2 regions of the Streptomyces sp. NPDC037389 genome follow, and region 2 is predicted to be linked to the other one. Evidence: riboswitches for the same ligand, from Rfam matches in the RefSeq annotation. Region 2 holds a riboswitch; the other holds the start of a gene.
What was found. Region 2 has a riboswitch for cobalamin ahead of metE (5-methyltetrahydropteroyltriglutamate--homocysteine S-methyltransferase). Riboswitches for the same ligand answer to the same signal wherever they lie in the genome.
Positions count from the first base shown of each region.

Region 1 (7,414 bases), on a different contig from region 2:
TTGTAGCCGTGGCGGCGCATCGCCTCGATCCATCGGGGGTTGACCACGCGGGCCCGGAAGACGCGGGACGTCTCCTCGACGAGGGTGCGGGTGCGGACCGTCTCGGGGCGGGTGGAGTCGCCGATGTACGCGGCGGGTGCGGTGCCCTTGAGGGCCTTGACGGTGGCGACCATGCCGCCGTGGTACTGGAAGTAGTCGTCGGAGTCGGCGATGTCGTGCTCGCGGGTGTCGGTGTTCTTGGCCGCGACCGCGATGCGCTTGTAGGCCGTCTCCATGTCCTCGCGGGCCGGGCGGCCCTCCAGGCCCCGGCCGTAGGCGTAGCCGCCCCAGACCGTGTAGACCTCGGCAAGGTCGGCGTCGGTGCGCCAGTCGCGGCTGTCGATGAGCTGGAGCAGACCGGCGCCGTACATACCCGGGCGCGAGCCGAAGATCCGGGTGGTGGCGCGGCGTTCGTCGCCGTGGGCGGCGAGGTCGGCCTGGGCGTGGGCGCGGACGAAGTTCCGGTCGTCCGGCTCGTCGAGGGCGGCGACGAGCCGCACGGCGTCGTCCAGCAGGCCGATGACGTGCGGGAACGCGTCGCGGAAGAAGCCGCTGATGCGGAGGGTGACATCGACGCGGGGGCGGCCCAGCTCGGCCGGGGGGATCGGCTCCAGGCCCGTGACGCGGCGCGACGCCTCGTCCCAGACCGGGCGGACGCCCAGCAGCGCCAGGGCCTCGGCCACGTCGTCGCCCGCCGTGCGCATCGCACTCGTGCCCCACAGGGACAGGCCCACGGATTCGGGCCAGTCGCCGTTGTCCGTGCGGTAGCGCTCCAGGAGGGAGTCGGCGAGGGCCTGGCCGGTCTCCCAGGCGAGCCGGCTGGGGACGGCCTTGGGGTCGACGGAGTAGAAGTTGCGGCCCGTCGGGAGGACGTTGACGAGGCCGCGGAGGGGGGACCCCGACGGGCCGGCGGGGACGAATCCGCCGTTCAACGCGTGGACGGCGTGGTCGAGTTCGTTCGTCGTCGCGGCCAGGCGGGGGACGACCTCGCGGGCGGCGAAGTCGAGGACGGCCGCGACGGGGTCGCCGTTCACGGGATCGGTGCCCCGCACCGTGAGCACAACGGCCGGGATGGCGGCCGGGTCCCAGCCCGCCGCCTCCATGGCCTCCACCAGGGCCCGCGCCTCCGCCTCCGCCTCGTCCGCAGTGGTGCGGGTGGCCGCCGACTCGTCGAGGCCGAGGGCCTCGCGCAGGCCCGGCAGGGCCGTCGTGCCGCCCCAGATCTGGCGGGCGCGCAGGATCGACAGGACCAGGTTGACGCGGTCGGCGCCGGCCGGGGCGGCGCCCAGGACGTGGAGGCCGTCGCGGATCTGGGCGTCCTTCACCTCGCAGAGCCAGCCGTCGACGTGGAGGAGGAAGTCGTCGAAGCCGTCGTCGTCGGGGCGCTCCTCCATGCCCAGGTCGTGGTCGAGCCGGGCGGCCTGGATGAGGGTCCAGATCTGGGCGCGGATCGCGGGGAGCTTGGCCGGGTCCATCGAGGAGATCTGGGCGTATTCGTCGAGGAGTTGCTCCAGGCGCGCGATGTCGCCGTAGGAGTCGGCGCGGGCCATGGGCGGCACGAGGTGATCGACGAGCGTGGCGTGGGCGCGGCGCTTGGCCTGGGTGCCCTCGCCGGGGTCGTTGACGAGGAACGGGTAGACCAGCGGCAGGTCGCCGAGGGCCGCGTCGGGGCCGCAGGCGGCGGACAGGCCGGCGTTCTTGCCGGGCAGCCACTCCAGATTGCCGTGCTTGCCCAGGTGGACCATCGCGTCGGCGCCGAAGCCGCCGTCCTCCTGGGATGCGGCGATCCAGCGGTAGGCGGCGAGGTAGTGGTGCGAGGGCGGCAGGTCGGGGTCGTGGTAGATGGCGATGGGGTTCTCGCCGAAGCCGCGCGGCGGCTGGATGAGGATCAGCAGATTGCCGCGGCGCAGGGCGGCGAGGACGATGTCGCCTTCCGGGTCGCCCTCGGCAGTGCGGCTGCGGTCGACGAACATCTCGCCGGGCGCCGGTCCCCAGTGCTCCTCGACGGCCTCGCGCAGCTCGGCGGGGAGCTGCTCGTACCAGCGCCTGTAGTCGGCGGCCGGGACGCGGACGGGGTTGCGGGCCAGCTGCTCCTCCGTCAGCCAGTCCTGGTCGTGGCCGCCCGCGTCGATGAGGGCGTAGATGAGCTCGTCGCCGTCACCGGACGCGAGGCCGGGGACCTCTTCCGTGCCGAAGTCGTAGCCCTCCTCGCGCAGCCGGCGCAGCAGGGCGACGGCGCTGGCGGGGGTGTCGAGGCCGACGGCGTTGCCGATGCGGGAGTGCTTGGTGGGGTACGCGGAGAGGACGAGCGCGAGCCGCTTCTCGGCGGCGGGGATGTGGCGGAGGCGGGCGTGGCGCACGGCGATGCCCGCGACGCGGGCGGCGCGCTCGAGGTCGGGGACGTAGGCGGGCAGGCCGTCCGCGTCGATCTCCTTGAAGGAGAAGGGGACGGTGATGATGCGGCCGTCGAACTCGGGCACGGCGACCTGGGTGGCGGAGTCGAGCGGGGAGAGCCCCTCGTCGTTCTCCTCCCAGGCCTCCCGGGTGCCGGTCAGGCAGAGGGCCTGGAGGATCGGCACGTCGAGGGCGGCGAGCGCGCCGGCGTCCCAGGACTCGTCGTCGCCTCCGGCGGAGGCGTCGGCGGGCCGGGTGCCACCGGCGGCGAGGACGGTGGTGACGATGGCGTCGACGTCGCGCAGGGCGTCGATCAGCTCGGGCTCGGGGGCGCGCAGCGAGGCGACGTAGAGCGGCAGGGCGCGGCCGCCCGCGTCCTCGACGGCGCCGCAGAGGGCCTCGACGAAGGCGGTGTTGCCGCTCATGTGGTGGGCGCGGTAGTAGAGCACGGCGATGAGCGGGCCGGACGCGCCGGGTTTGGGGGTGCGCTCCAGCGCGCCCCACGCGGGGGCGGCGGCGGGCGGCTCGAAGCCGTGGCCGGTGAGCAGCACGGTGTCGGAGAGGAAGCGGGCCAGCTGTTCGAGGTTGGCGGGGCCGCCGTGGGCGAGGTAGGCGTGGGCCTCGGCGGCGATGCCGATGGGGACGGTGGACGCCTCCATCAGCTGGGCGTCGGGGGCCTGTTCGCCGGTGAGGACGACGACGGGGCGCGGGCCGGCCAGGAGCTGGTCGAGCCCCTCCTGCCAGGCGCGCAGCCCGCCGAGGAGGCGCACGACGACAAGGTCGGCGCCCTCCAGGAGCGCGGGGAGTTCCTCGAGCGCGAGCCGGGCGGGGTTGGCGAGTCGGTACGGGACCGGACCGCCGGCCGCACGGGCGCTGAGCAGGTCGGTGTCGGACGTCGACAGGAGCAGGATCACGGCATGCCTTCCTCGGGGTCCGCGCCCCGGGCGGTGGGAGGACGGCAGGAGTTCCTGACTCACCCGGCATCGCTGCCGGGCACACAGTGGCGGGACCGTGCCGGGATCACACCGGCTTCCTCCCCTGTCGCCGTCGCTGGCGCTGCCATAGTAGCCATGCGGGGTGGGCCTCCAGGAGGGGAAGATGCCCCTGACCCGCCCTTTCTCCGTTTCCGAGCGGGGCTTCGCCCCCTCGCGCCCCGTCCCGCCCCCTTGTCCGCGCTGACGCGCGTCGTCTTCAAACGCCGGACGGGCTGATTCGACCCCCGGTCGGTATGCTCGCCGCCATGCCCACTCCCCCCGAACCCCCTGGTCGCGAGCGCGGCGACGCCTGTCCCGGCGCCCTGCGGCTGCACGCCGCGGACGACGGGGCACTGGCCCGCGTACGGCTGCCGGGCGGGCTGCTGACGGTCCGTCAGGCAAGCGCGCTCGCCGACGCCGCCGACGACTTGGGCGACGCCCGCCTCGACCTCACCTCCCGCGGCAACGTCCAGCTCCGCGGCCTCGCCGACGGCTGCGGCGCCGCCCTGGGCGCGCGGCTGCGCGAGGCCGGTCTGCTGCCGTCGGACCGGCACGACCGCATCCGGAATGTCGCGGCTTCCCCCCTGTCCGGCCTGGACGGAAAGGGCTTCTCGGACATCCGGCCCTGGGTGCGGGAACTCGACCGGCTGCTCTGCGCGTCGGACGACCTCACGGACCTCTCGGGCCGTTTCCTCTTCGGTCTCGACGACGGCCGGGGCGACATCACGGCCCTCGCGCCCGATGTGACATTGATCGCAGCCGATGCCGGCCGCCAGGCCCTCCTGTGCTTCGGCCCCGGCCCCGACGCCCTGCGCGTCGCCGCCCGGGACGCGCCGCGCGCGGCCGTTCTGGCGGCCCGTGAGTTCCTCGCGGTGCTGCGCCAGAGCGGCGGCAAGGCCTGGCGCGTCCGCGAACTGGCCCCCGGGCTGCGGCCGCGCCCGGAGCGGCTCGCGGCCCGGCTGGCGGCGGCCGGCATCGGCTCCGCGCCCGTACCGCGCGCCGCGCTCCCCCTCGGCTCCCCGCCCGCGCCCGGCGCGCTCCAAGGGCCCGACGGGCGGTGGGCCGTGTCGGTGGCCGCGCCCCTGGGCCGGTTCTCCTCCGCCCAGTGGCGGCTCCTCGCCCGTACCGCCGGCCGGGACGGCGACGGCGAACTCCGCGTCACCCCCTGGCGCGGCGTCGTCGTCCCGGGGCTCACCGCCCCGGTGGCCGCGGCGCGCCTCGCAGCGCTCGCGGAGGCGGGCCTGGTCACCTCCGCCGCCTCTCCCTGGCACGGCGCGGGCTCCTGCACCGGCCGGCCGGGGTGCGTCAAGTCCCTCGCGGATGTACGGGCCGACGCGACCGCCTCCCTCAAGGCCGCGCGCTCTGGCAGCGCCGGGACTCTGCCCGTGTACTGGTCCGGGTGCGAGCGGCGCTGCGGCCACCCCGGCGGCCGGTGGGTCGACGTCCTGGCGACCGGCGACGGCTACCGGATCGCCGTACGGCGGGAGGCGGAGGACGAAACGGTCACGGCGCCCGCGGTGACGACCGTGACGACCGCCGCCGGCCTGGCCGACGCGGTCACGGCGGCACGCGACGCGCGCCCCGACGCACACCCCACGGAGACGACGTCGGCCGGCGGCCCCCGCGGCTGAGCGGTCCACGGCGGCGGCACCACGGCAGCAACCCCCACGCAGAACCAGCGATATGCACCACCCAGCGAGCGAGGGCACAGTGTTCGACTACGACAAGGACGGCGCGTCCATCTACCGCCAGTCCTTCGCCACCATCCGCGCCGAGGCGGACCTCGGCGGGCTGCCGCCCGACGTCGGCCGGGTCGCGGTCCGCATGATCCACGCCTGTGGGATGACCGACCTGGTCCAGGACCTCGCGTACTCGCCGGGGGTCGTGGCCCGCGCCCGGGAGGCGCTGCTCGCGGGCGCGCCGATCCTGTGCGACGCGAACATGGTCGCCAGCGGCGTCACCCGCAGGCGGCTGCCCGCCGGCAACGAGGTGGTGTGCACCCTCGCCGACCCGGCCGTGCCGGAGCTGGCGCGGCGCATGGGCACGACCCGCAGCGCGGCGGCGCTGGAGCTGTGGCGCGACAGGATGGAGGGCGCGGTGGTCGCGGTGGGCAACGCCCCCACGGCGCTGTTCCGCCTCCTGGAGATGATCCATGAGGGCGCGCCGCGCCCGGCCGCCGTGCTGGGCATACCGGTCGGCTTCATCGGCGCGGCGGAGTCGAAGGACGCGCTGGCCGAGAGCCCGCTGGGGCTGGAGTATCTGGTGGTGCGGGGCCGGCGCGGCGGCAGCGCCATGGCCGCGGCCGCGATCAACGCGATAGCGAGCGAGGAAGAGTGAACGAGAAGCCCATGCCCACCGGGCGGCTGTACGGGGTGGGGCTGGGGCCCGGCGACCCGTCGCTGCTGACCGTACGGGCCGTCGAGGTCATCGCGTCGGCGGAGGTCGTCGCCTACCACAGCGCCCGGCACGGGCGCAGCATCGCGCGTTCCATCGCCGAACGCCATCTGCGCCCCGGCCAGATCGAGGAACCGCTGGTCTATCCGGTGACGACGGAGACCACCGACCACCCCGGCGGCTACCGGGGCGCGCTGGAGGAGTTCTACGAGGAGGCCGCGGCCCGGCTCGCCGCGCACCTGGACGCCGGGCGCGTGGTGGCGGTGCTCGCCGAGGGCGACCCGTTCTTCTACAGCTCGTACCAGCACATGCACAAGCGGCTCGCGCACCGCTATCCGACGGAGGTCGTACCGGGGGTGACGTCGTTCAGCGCGGCGTCGGCCCGGCTGGGCAGGCCGCTGGTGGAGGGCGAGGAGACGCTGACGATCCTGCCGGGCACGCTGCCCGAGGAGGAGCTGACCGCGCGGCTGGCCCAGGCCGACTCCGCCGTGGTGATGAAGCTCGGCCGGACGTTTCCTGTGGTGCGGAGCGCGCTGGAGCGCTCCGGGCGGCTGGCGGAGGCGCGGTACGTCGAGCGCGCGACGATGAGCGGGGAGCGCACGGGCCGGTTGGCGGACGTCGCCCCGGAGTCGGTGCCGTACTTCTCGGTGGCCGTGCTGCCGAGCCGGGTCGCGGGTGTCCCTTCGGACGCGCGTACGGACGTCGGCGCGGACGCCGGCACGAGCGCTCCCGCCGGGACGGAGGACGCGGCCGCGGCCCAGGGCGAGGCCGCGACCAGCCGGGGCGACGCCCCGACCGCCCCGACCGCCCCGGGCGAAGTCGTCGTCGTCGGCCTCGGACCGGCGGGGCCGTTGTGGCTGACGCCGGAGGCCCGGGGCGCGCTGGCCGCGGCGGAGGACCTCGTCGGCTACACCACGTACGTGGACCGGGTGCCCGTACGGCCGGGTCAGCGCCGGCACGGCTCGGACAACAAGGTGGAGTCGGAGCGCGCCGAGTTCGCCCTCGACCTGGCCCGGCAGGGCCACCGCGTCGCGGTGGTGTCCTCGGGCGACCCGGGTGTCTTCGCGATGGCCTCCGCCGTGCTGGAGGTCGCCGCCGAGGACCCCTACCGCGAGGTCCCGGTCCGGGTGGTCCCCGGGATGACCGCCGCCCACGCGGCCGCCGCCCGCGCGGGCGCCCCGCTGGGCCACGACTACGCCGTCGTCTCCCTCTCCGACCGGCTCAAGCCGTGGGAGGTCATCGCCGGCCGGCTGCGCGCGGCGGTCGCGGCCGACCTGGTGCTGGCCCTCTACAACCCCGGTTCCCGCAGCCGCCTCTGGCAGGTGGGCGCGGCCCGCGACCTGCTCCTGGAGCACCGCGCCCCGGGCACCCCGGTGGTCATGGCCCGTGACGTGGGTGGCCCCGAGGAGTCCGTGCGCGTCGTCCGTCTCGGCGAACTGGACCCCGCCGAGGTCGACATGCGCACGCTCCTCATCGTCGGCTCCACCCAGACGCGCGTGGCGCGGCGGGGCGAGGACGGCGCGGAGCGGATCGTCTGGACGCCGCGCCGCTACCCGGAGGGATGACGGTCGTGCCCTGACGGCCGTGCCCGGGGCGGCGCACGCCGCGCCGGG
Region 1 is NZ_JBEZUS010000008.1:55,536-62,949, reverse strand. Features, by position in the region: gene cobN (cobaltochelatase subunit CobN) at 1-3,347, opposite strand, end outside; cobalamin riboswitch at 3,376-3,509, opposite strand; gene cobG (precorrin-3B synthase) at 3,662-5,038, shown strand; gene AB0E98_RS19010 (precorrin-8X methylmutase) at 5,091-5,744, shown strand; gene AB0E98_RS19005 (precorrin-2 C(20)-methyltransferase) at 5,756-7,366, shown strand.
Region 1: another riboswitch for cobalamin. It lies ahead of cobN (cobaltochelatase subunit CobN); the one in region 2 lies ahead of metE (5-methyltetrahydropteroyltriglutamate--homocysteine S-methyltransferase).

Region 2 (7,414 bases):
TGCCCCCGGACCACGACGCCGACCCGGCGTGAAAGAGCACCCCGAAACCTTGGTATTCTTTTCCACGTCGCCGCAGGGATTGCCCAGCAGCGACAAGCACCAGGTCCGGGTGGCGGAATGGCAGACGCGCTAGCTTGAGGTGCTAGTGCCCTTTATCGGGCGTGGGGGTTCAAGTCCCCCCTCGGACACCAGCAGGAACAGAGAAATCCCCGGCGCAGCTGGGGATTTCTGCTTTCCCGGACCCCGGCGTGACCAGTAGCGCGACCAGTAGGATCCGGGACTTCTCACGACCGGCGGCGCAACACACCACATGACCGGACCGGACGCGGATCTCGCTCGTACCGCCACCGCAGCATCCCTGGTCATCTGCCGCGCCGTCTTGAGCAGGGTTTCCGCCGGACATGGGACACCGCGGTTGCGGTAGGAGGGTCGTAGCAGGCGGACGTCGGGCATGGCACGACGAAAGACCGCGTGAAGCCTCCCGGGCCGGGCAGAATCTGTCGCAAGTCCCCTCCTACCAGGGGCTTCACGTGCTGCTCAGGGTCATGCGAGGCGAACGTCTCCGCCACCTCACTCGCTTGCCGAGAAAACCTCAGTGCGTGGTGACCCAGGTACGAACGACCTTGGGAGCGACGTCGAGCGGGATCGAATACGCATGCCCGATCCGCCCCGCGGTCTGCGGGATCGCATGTGTCCCTGATAATGAAAGGGGGAGCGCAGGCCGCAGGGTTTGGTCCAGCAGGCGTTCCACAGCGTTTCGATATCCCCCGGGCCACCCGTTCCTTCGGCATGGACGTCATCGGAGTGCGTCGGACGGCTCCCGCATCCGCGCGAAAAAGGGGGAGCCGACACCGGTCCGTCGCCGGTCGACCGGCGGAAGACGGGCAGCAAACATCACCTGATCTGCGACGGACGCGGCACCCCGTTCCAGGTCGGATCCTGCCGGTCATCTCCCGCAAGGGCGCCCCGAAAATCCAGGAACCGGGCAAACTCCGCTACGTCGTCGAGCAGACCTTCGCCCTGCGCCACCAGTTCAAACGACTCGCCGTCCACCGGGAACGCCGCACCGGACTCCACGACACCTTCGTCTCATTGGCCTGCGCCCTTATTTGCCGGAGACGCCTCAAGAAACACCGATCATGATCGTGTTACGAGCTCCGAAGACGCTCTCCTTGAATATCCGCATACCCGTCGCGCAGTGCCATCAGCACCGGGTGCTCATGCGGGAACCGCACGTCGTCGAGCGCGCTGACAGTACGGACACCGATGGACACGTTCGTGGCGAACGCCGCGGCCATGCCGGGAACGTCGGCGAGCCGTACCGGGGCGGTGATCTGCTTCGGGGTGTCGAGGCTCTGGAGCAGCAGCATCGTCGTGCCGGGGAGGGCTGGGGCGGTCGGCCAGATGACCGTGCCCTGCTGGTCGACGAAGCCGAGGTTCCAGGTGGCACCCTCGGATACGCGGCCGTCCGGTTCGACGAATACGGCGTCGTCGAAACCGGCGAGCTGGGCGTCGCGGCGGAGCTTGAGCTGTGGGTGGAGCCCGATGTGTTTCACCTCCGCGTTGTCGCGGGTGAAGGTGAAGGTCTTCGCTGTCAGTGGTGGTGGCGTCAGGGCGCCGGCCGGCCGTACGTTCACCAGGATGTGGGGGTTCTTGGCGGCGCTGGGGCGTGACAGGTCGAGGGTGGGGTCGAAGACGGTGACGCGGAGGCCGGCCACCCCGGTGACGCCGTCCGCGGCCTGGCGGATGTAGTTCAGGGTCCGTTGCCGGTCCAGGTCGACGCCGAAGACTATGCGGCAGTCCCGCACCAGGCGGTCCAGGTGGAGCGACAGCCCCCGTACCGTGCCGTCCTCCATCCGCATGGTCGTGAAGTGCCCGTAATTCGTGAGGGCGAGAGCCTGGACATCGTCGAGGGTGGCGGGATTTCCGTTGAGTTCGGCCATGTGGTCAGTCTCGCAGCCGTCCGGGCCGAGGGGTGCACCGATGGTGGTCGGGGCACCCCTTGGCGCGCCCTTACGAGGACGAGCCCGGGAGCTCCTCCCTCACCGTGCGGGCCGCCGTCACCAGATGCTCCAGGGAGGCACGGACCTCGGGCCAGCCTCGGGTCTTCAGGCCGCAGTCGGGGTTGACCCACAGCCGTTCGGCGGGGATGGCGGCAAGTCCCCGGCGCAGCAGGGCGGCCGCCTCGTCGGCGGCGGGGACGCGGGGCGAGTGGATGTCGTAGACGCCGGGGCCAACTTCGCGGGGATAGCCGGCGGCGGCGAGTTCGCCCGCGACCTGCATATGGGAGCGTGCCGCCTCCAGGCTGATGACGTCGGCGTCGAGGTCGTCGATGGCCTGGAGGATGTCGCCGAACTCGGCGTAGCACATGTGGGTGTGGATCTGGGTGTCCGGGCGGACGCCGCCGGTGGTCAGGCGGAAGGCCTCGGTGGCCCAGGACAAATAGGCGGGGCGGTCGGCGGTGCGCAGGGGCAGGGTTTCGCGGAGGGCGGGTTCGTCGACCTGGATCACGGCGGTGCCCGCCGCCTCCAGGTCGGCGACCTCGTCGCGCAGTGCGAGCGCGACCTGGCGGGCGGTCTCGGCGCGGGGCTGGTCGTCGCGGACGAAGGACCAGGCGAGCATGGTGACGGGGCCGGTGAGCATGCCCTTGACGGGCCGATTGGTGAGGGACTGGGCGTAAGACGTCCAGCGCACGGTCATCGGCTCGGGGCGGGAGACGTCGCCGGCCAGGACCGGTGGGCGGACGTAGCGGGTGCCGTAGGACTGGACCCAGCCGTGCCGGGTGGCGAGGTAGCCGGTGAGGCGTTCGGCGAAGTACTGGACCATGTCGTTGCGTTCGGCCTCGCCGTGGACCAGGACGTCCAGGCCGGTCTTCTCCTGGAAGGCGACGACCTCGCGGATCTCGGCCTCGATGCGCCGCTCGTAGGCGTCGGTGCCGATGCGTCCGGCGCGCAGGTCGGCGCGGGCGGTGCGTAGTTCGCCGGTCTGGGGGAAGGAGCCGATGGTGGTCGTGGGCAGCGGGGGCAGGCCCAGGCGGGCGCGCTGGGCGGTGGTCCGCTCGGCGTAGGGCAGCGAGCGGCGGGCGTCGTCGCCGGTGACGGCGGTGGTGCGGGCGCGGACGGCCGGGTCGTGGGTGAGGGCGGAGCCGGCGCGGGAGGCCAGGTCGGCGCGGTTGGCGGCGAGTTCGGCGGCGATGGCAGCGGTGCCGTGGCCGAGGCCGCGGGCGAGGGTGACGATCTCGGTGGTCTTCTGGCGGGCGAAGGCGAGCCAGCGGGCGATCCGCGGGTCGATGTCGCGTTCGGCGGTGGCGTCGAGGGGGACGTGGAGGAGGGAGCTGGAGGCGGCGACGTCCACGCGGCCGGCGAGGCCGAGGAGGGTGGCGAGGGTGGCCAGCGACGCCGTCAGGTCGTTGATCCAGACGTTGCGGCCGTCGACGACGCCCGCGACGAGTCGTTTGCCGGGCAGTCCGCCGGCGGCCGCGAGGTCGTCGAGGTTGGCGGCGGCGGGGCCGGTGAAGTCGAGGGCGAGGCCGTCGACGGGGGCCTTGGCCAGCATGGGCAGGGCCTCGCCCAGGCGGTCGAAGTAGGAGGCGACGAGGAGTTTCGGCCGGTCCGCCAGGGCCCCGAGGTCGCGGTAGGCGCGGGCTGCCGCGTTCAGTTCGGCCGGGGTGCGGTCCTGGACGAGGGCGGGCTCGTCCAGTTGGACCCACTCGGCCCCGGCGGCGCGCAGCGCGGTGAGCACCTCGGCGTAGACGGGCAGCAGCCGGTCCAGGAGGGTGAGCGGGTCGAAGCCGGCCGGGGCGCCGGGGGCGGGTTTGGCGAGCAGGAGGTAGGTGACCGGTCCGACGAGGACGGGGCGGGCGGCGAGGCCGAGGGCCAGGGCCTCCTGGAGTTCGCCGAGTTGTTTGGCGGGGTCGGCGGTGAAGACGGTGTCGGGACCGAGCTCCGGGACGAGGTAGTGGTAGTTGGTGTCGAACCACTTGGTCATCTCCAGGGGCGCCACGTCCTGGGTTCCGCGTGCCATGGCGAAGTAGCCGTCCAGGGGGTCGGCGGCGAAGGCCGGGCGGTGGCGGGCGGGGATCGCGCCGAGCATGACGCTGGTGTCGAGGACGTGGTCGTAGTACGAGAAGTCACCGGTGGGGACCTCGTGGAGGCCGGCGGCGTCGAGATCGCGCCATGTGGCGGCGCGCAGTCCGGCGGCGGTCCGGCGCAGGGCGTCGGCGGAGACGGCGCCCTTCCAGTAGCCTTCGACGGCCTTCTTCAGTTCCCGGTCCCGTCCCTGACGGGGGTAGCCGTACACGGTGGCCCGGGCTGCCGCGGCTGCGGACTTGCTGGTCACGGAACTCTCCTTCGCGAGCTCGTCTTCCGGGATCCCGGAGAGGCCGCGAGGGGTCGTGTCGGTGCGGGCGAGCCGCCGAGTGCTCGTCCGTGCGCGCCGACCCGCCCTCGGGGTCACCGGGATCTCCGCGCGCGATTCGTTCGCGCGCGGGCAGCGGGCAGGTCTTCGGACTCGCGGGCACGTCCACCCGAGGGCGGACACCTAATGGCCGTCGCTTCCCGGGCCCGCCGGGCCCAGTGCGTATGACGGCGGTCGTTCCCGCACACCGCTGCGGGGCAGTCCCGGATTCCCACCGGGTTCCCTCTTGCGACGCGTCTGCCTGGCGGGCAGGGCGAACCGGCTGCGTGGTCAGCGTAGGCACAGAAGTCACCCGCCGAACAGCCCTGTTCATATACCGGTCACACAGGGACGGCATACGGACGATATCCGGGCGCCGCGACGGTGTGGAGGGTGTGAAGGAGGCTCGCCCGCGGCGCACACCCAGGCCGTGCACGCCGGTTCATACGCCGGTGCGCATCCCCCCACCCCATGGCGCGACGTTGGCCTGAACGGTACGGTCGCGTGGACATGACGACGGGGTGACGGAAGCCGGTGGGAATCCGGCACGGTCGCGCCACTGTGAATCCGGCCGAACGCTCGCGGCAGCGCGGCGACGCCCGGGGAGTCAGACCCGCCTCCCGTCGTCCAAGAACCCCTAGTTCTGGGACGCGTGTTTCCCCAGGAGGTTTGATCATGGCCTATTCCGCCGTTCCCACGTCCGGCGCTCCCGTCTCCGGCTCCTCCGCCCGGCCGGAGGTCGCGCCGATATCCCTGAAGGCGATCGCCCCGTGGGCGGTCTTCTTCGGGCTTCTCATGCTGATCCTGCTGTACTTCGTCGGCGCCGAACAGGGCGCCACCTCGCTGCTTTCCGGCGAGGGCGTCCACGAGTGGGTCCACGACGGACGCCACCTGCTCGGCTTCCCGTGCCACTGACCGCCGGGGAGTCCGTCTCGTGAACACCGACCGTCCCGTGAACACCGTCTCCGTACGGTCGCTCCTGGTGCGCGGCATGCTCGCCGGGCTGGCGGCGGGGTGCCTCGCGCTGCTCGTGGCCTATCTGCTCGGTGAGCCGTCCGTGGACAAGGCCATCGGTTTCGAGGAGGCCCACAGCCACGGCGACCACGGTGTGGAGCTGGTCAGCCGCACCCTCCAGTCCACGGCCGGGCTGGCGACCGGCGTCCTGGTCTACGGCGTCGCGCTCGGCGGCATCGCGGCGCTGGCCTTCTGCGTGGCCCTGGGCCGGATCGGCCGGACCGGCCCGCGCGCCACGGCGGCCCTGCTCTCGCTGGGCGGGCTGCTGGTGGTCTATGTGGTGCCGTTCCTCAAGTACCCGGCCAATCCGCCGTCCGTCGGCGACCCCGACACCATCGGCAAGCGCACCGCGCTGTACTTCCTGATGATCGCGCTCAGCGTCCTGCTGGGCGTCGCCGCGATCTTCCTGGGCCGCGCGCTGGCCCCCCGGCTGGGCACCTGGTGGGCCGGCGTCGTCGCGGTGGCGGCGTTCGTGCTGATGGCAGGGGTGGCGTATGCCGTCCTGCCCGTGGTCGACGAGGTGCCCGCAGACTTCCCGGCCACCGTGCTGTGGCGGTTCCGCCTCGCGGCCCTGGCCATCCAGTGCGTCCTGTGGGCGGGCTTCGGGCTGCTCTTCGGGCACCTGGCCGAACGGCTGCTCGTCCACCGGGCCGGCCCCGACCGCTCGGCCCAGAGCCTGGCCGAACCCGTCTCCTGACCGATTCCGTTTCTCCCGTCCCCGGCGTGCGGGGCGGCCACCCGGCCGCCTCGCACGTTTTTTCGACTCTGGACTTAGTAGGACGTCCAACTATATGTTCGGGGGCACCACGAGGACGGACAGGACGGACCGCGCCCCACAAGGGCGCGCGCCCGCGGCCCCGCCGTGCCTGTCCCCGGATCTCACCTGATGAGAGCAGGCTTCCATGGTCCGTGAACTGACCCACTTCATCGGCGGAAAGCACACCCCCGGAACATCGGGGGTCTTCGGCGATGTGTACGACCCCAACACCGGCGAGGTCCAGGCCCGGGTGCCCCTGGCGAACCGGGCGGAGACCGAGGCGGCCATCGCCGACGCGGTCCGCGCCCAGCGCGAGTGGGGCGAGTGGAACCCCCAGCGCCGGGCCCGGGTCCTGCTGCGCTTCCTCCAGCTGGTCGAGGGCGAGAAGGACGCGCTGGCCCGACTGCTGTCCTCCGAGCACGGCAAGACCGTCCCCGACGCGCTCGGCGACATCCAGCGCGGCCTGGAGGTGGTGGAGTTCGCCGCGGGCATTCCGCATCTGCTCAAGGGCGAGTTCACGGACAACGCCGGCACCGGCATCGACGTGCACTCCCTGCGCCGCCCGATCGGCGTCGCCGCCGGCATCACCCCGTTCAACTTCCCCGCGATGATCCCGCTGTGGAAGGCCGCCCCCGCGATCGCCTGCGGCAACGCCTTCATCCTCAAGCCCTCCGAGCGCGACCCGTCCGTACCGCTGCGGCTCGCCGAGCTGTTCCTGGAGGCGGGCCTCCCGGCGGGCGTCCTCAACGTTCTCAACGGCGACAAGGAGAGCGTGGACGTCCTCCTTGAGGACCCGCGCGTCGGCGCCGTCGGCTTCGTCGGCTCCACCCCGATCGCCGCGCACATCTACGCCACCGCCGCCGCCCACGGCAAGCGCGCCCAGTGCTTCGGCGGCGCCAAGAACCACATGATCGTGATGCCCGACGCCGACCTCGACCAGGCCGTCGACGCGCTCATCGGCGCCGGCTACGGCTCCGCCGGGGAGCGCTGCATGGCCATCTCGGTGGCCGTGCCCGTCGGCGAGGAGACCGCCGACGCGCTCGTCGCCAAGCTCAAGGAGCGCATCGGCACGCTCCGCATCGGCCGCTCCGACGACCCCGAGGCGGACTTCGGCCCGCTCGTCGGCCGCGACGCCGTCGACCGGGTGCGCGGCTACGTCGACCTGGGCGTCGAGGAGGGCGCGGAACTGGTCGTCGACGGCCGGGACTTCGTCCTGCCGGGCCACGAGAACGGCTTCTTCGCCGGCGC
Region 2 is NZ_JBEZUS010000003.1:566,255-573,668, forward strand. Features, by position in the region: partial or broken gene AB0E98_RS09310 (phosphatase PAP2 family protein) at 1-5, shown strand, start outside; tRNA gene AB0E98_RS09315 (tRNA-Leu) at 104-191, shown strand; partial or broken gene AB0E98_RS09320 (IS5/IS1182 family transposase) at 839-925, shown strand; gene AB0E98_RS09325 (hypothetical protein) at 895-1,077, opposite strand; gene AB0E98_RS09330 (aminotransferase class IV family protein) at 1,149-1,943, opposite strand; gene metE (5-methyltetrahydropteroyltriglutamate--homocysteine S-methyltransferase) at 2,014-4,338, opposite strand; cobalamin riboswitch at 4,495-4,658, opposite strand; cobalamin riboswitch at 4,922-5,008, shown strand; gene AB0E98_RS09340 (CbtB-domain containing protein) at 5,071-5,310, shown strand; gene AB0E98_RS09345 (CbtA family protein) at 5,348-6,106, shown strand; gene AB0E98_RS09350 (CoA-acylating methylmalonate-semialdehyde dehydrogenase) at 6,312-7,414, shown strand, end outside.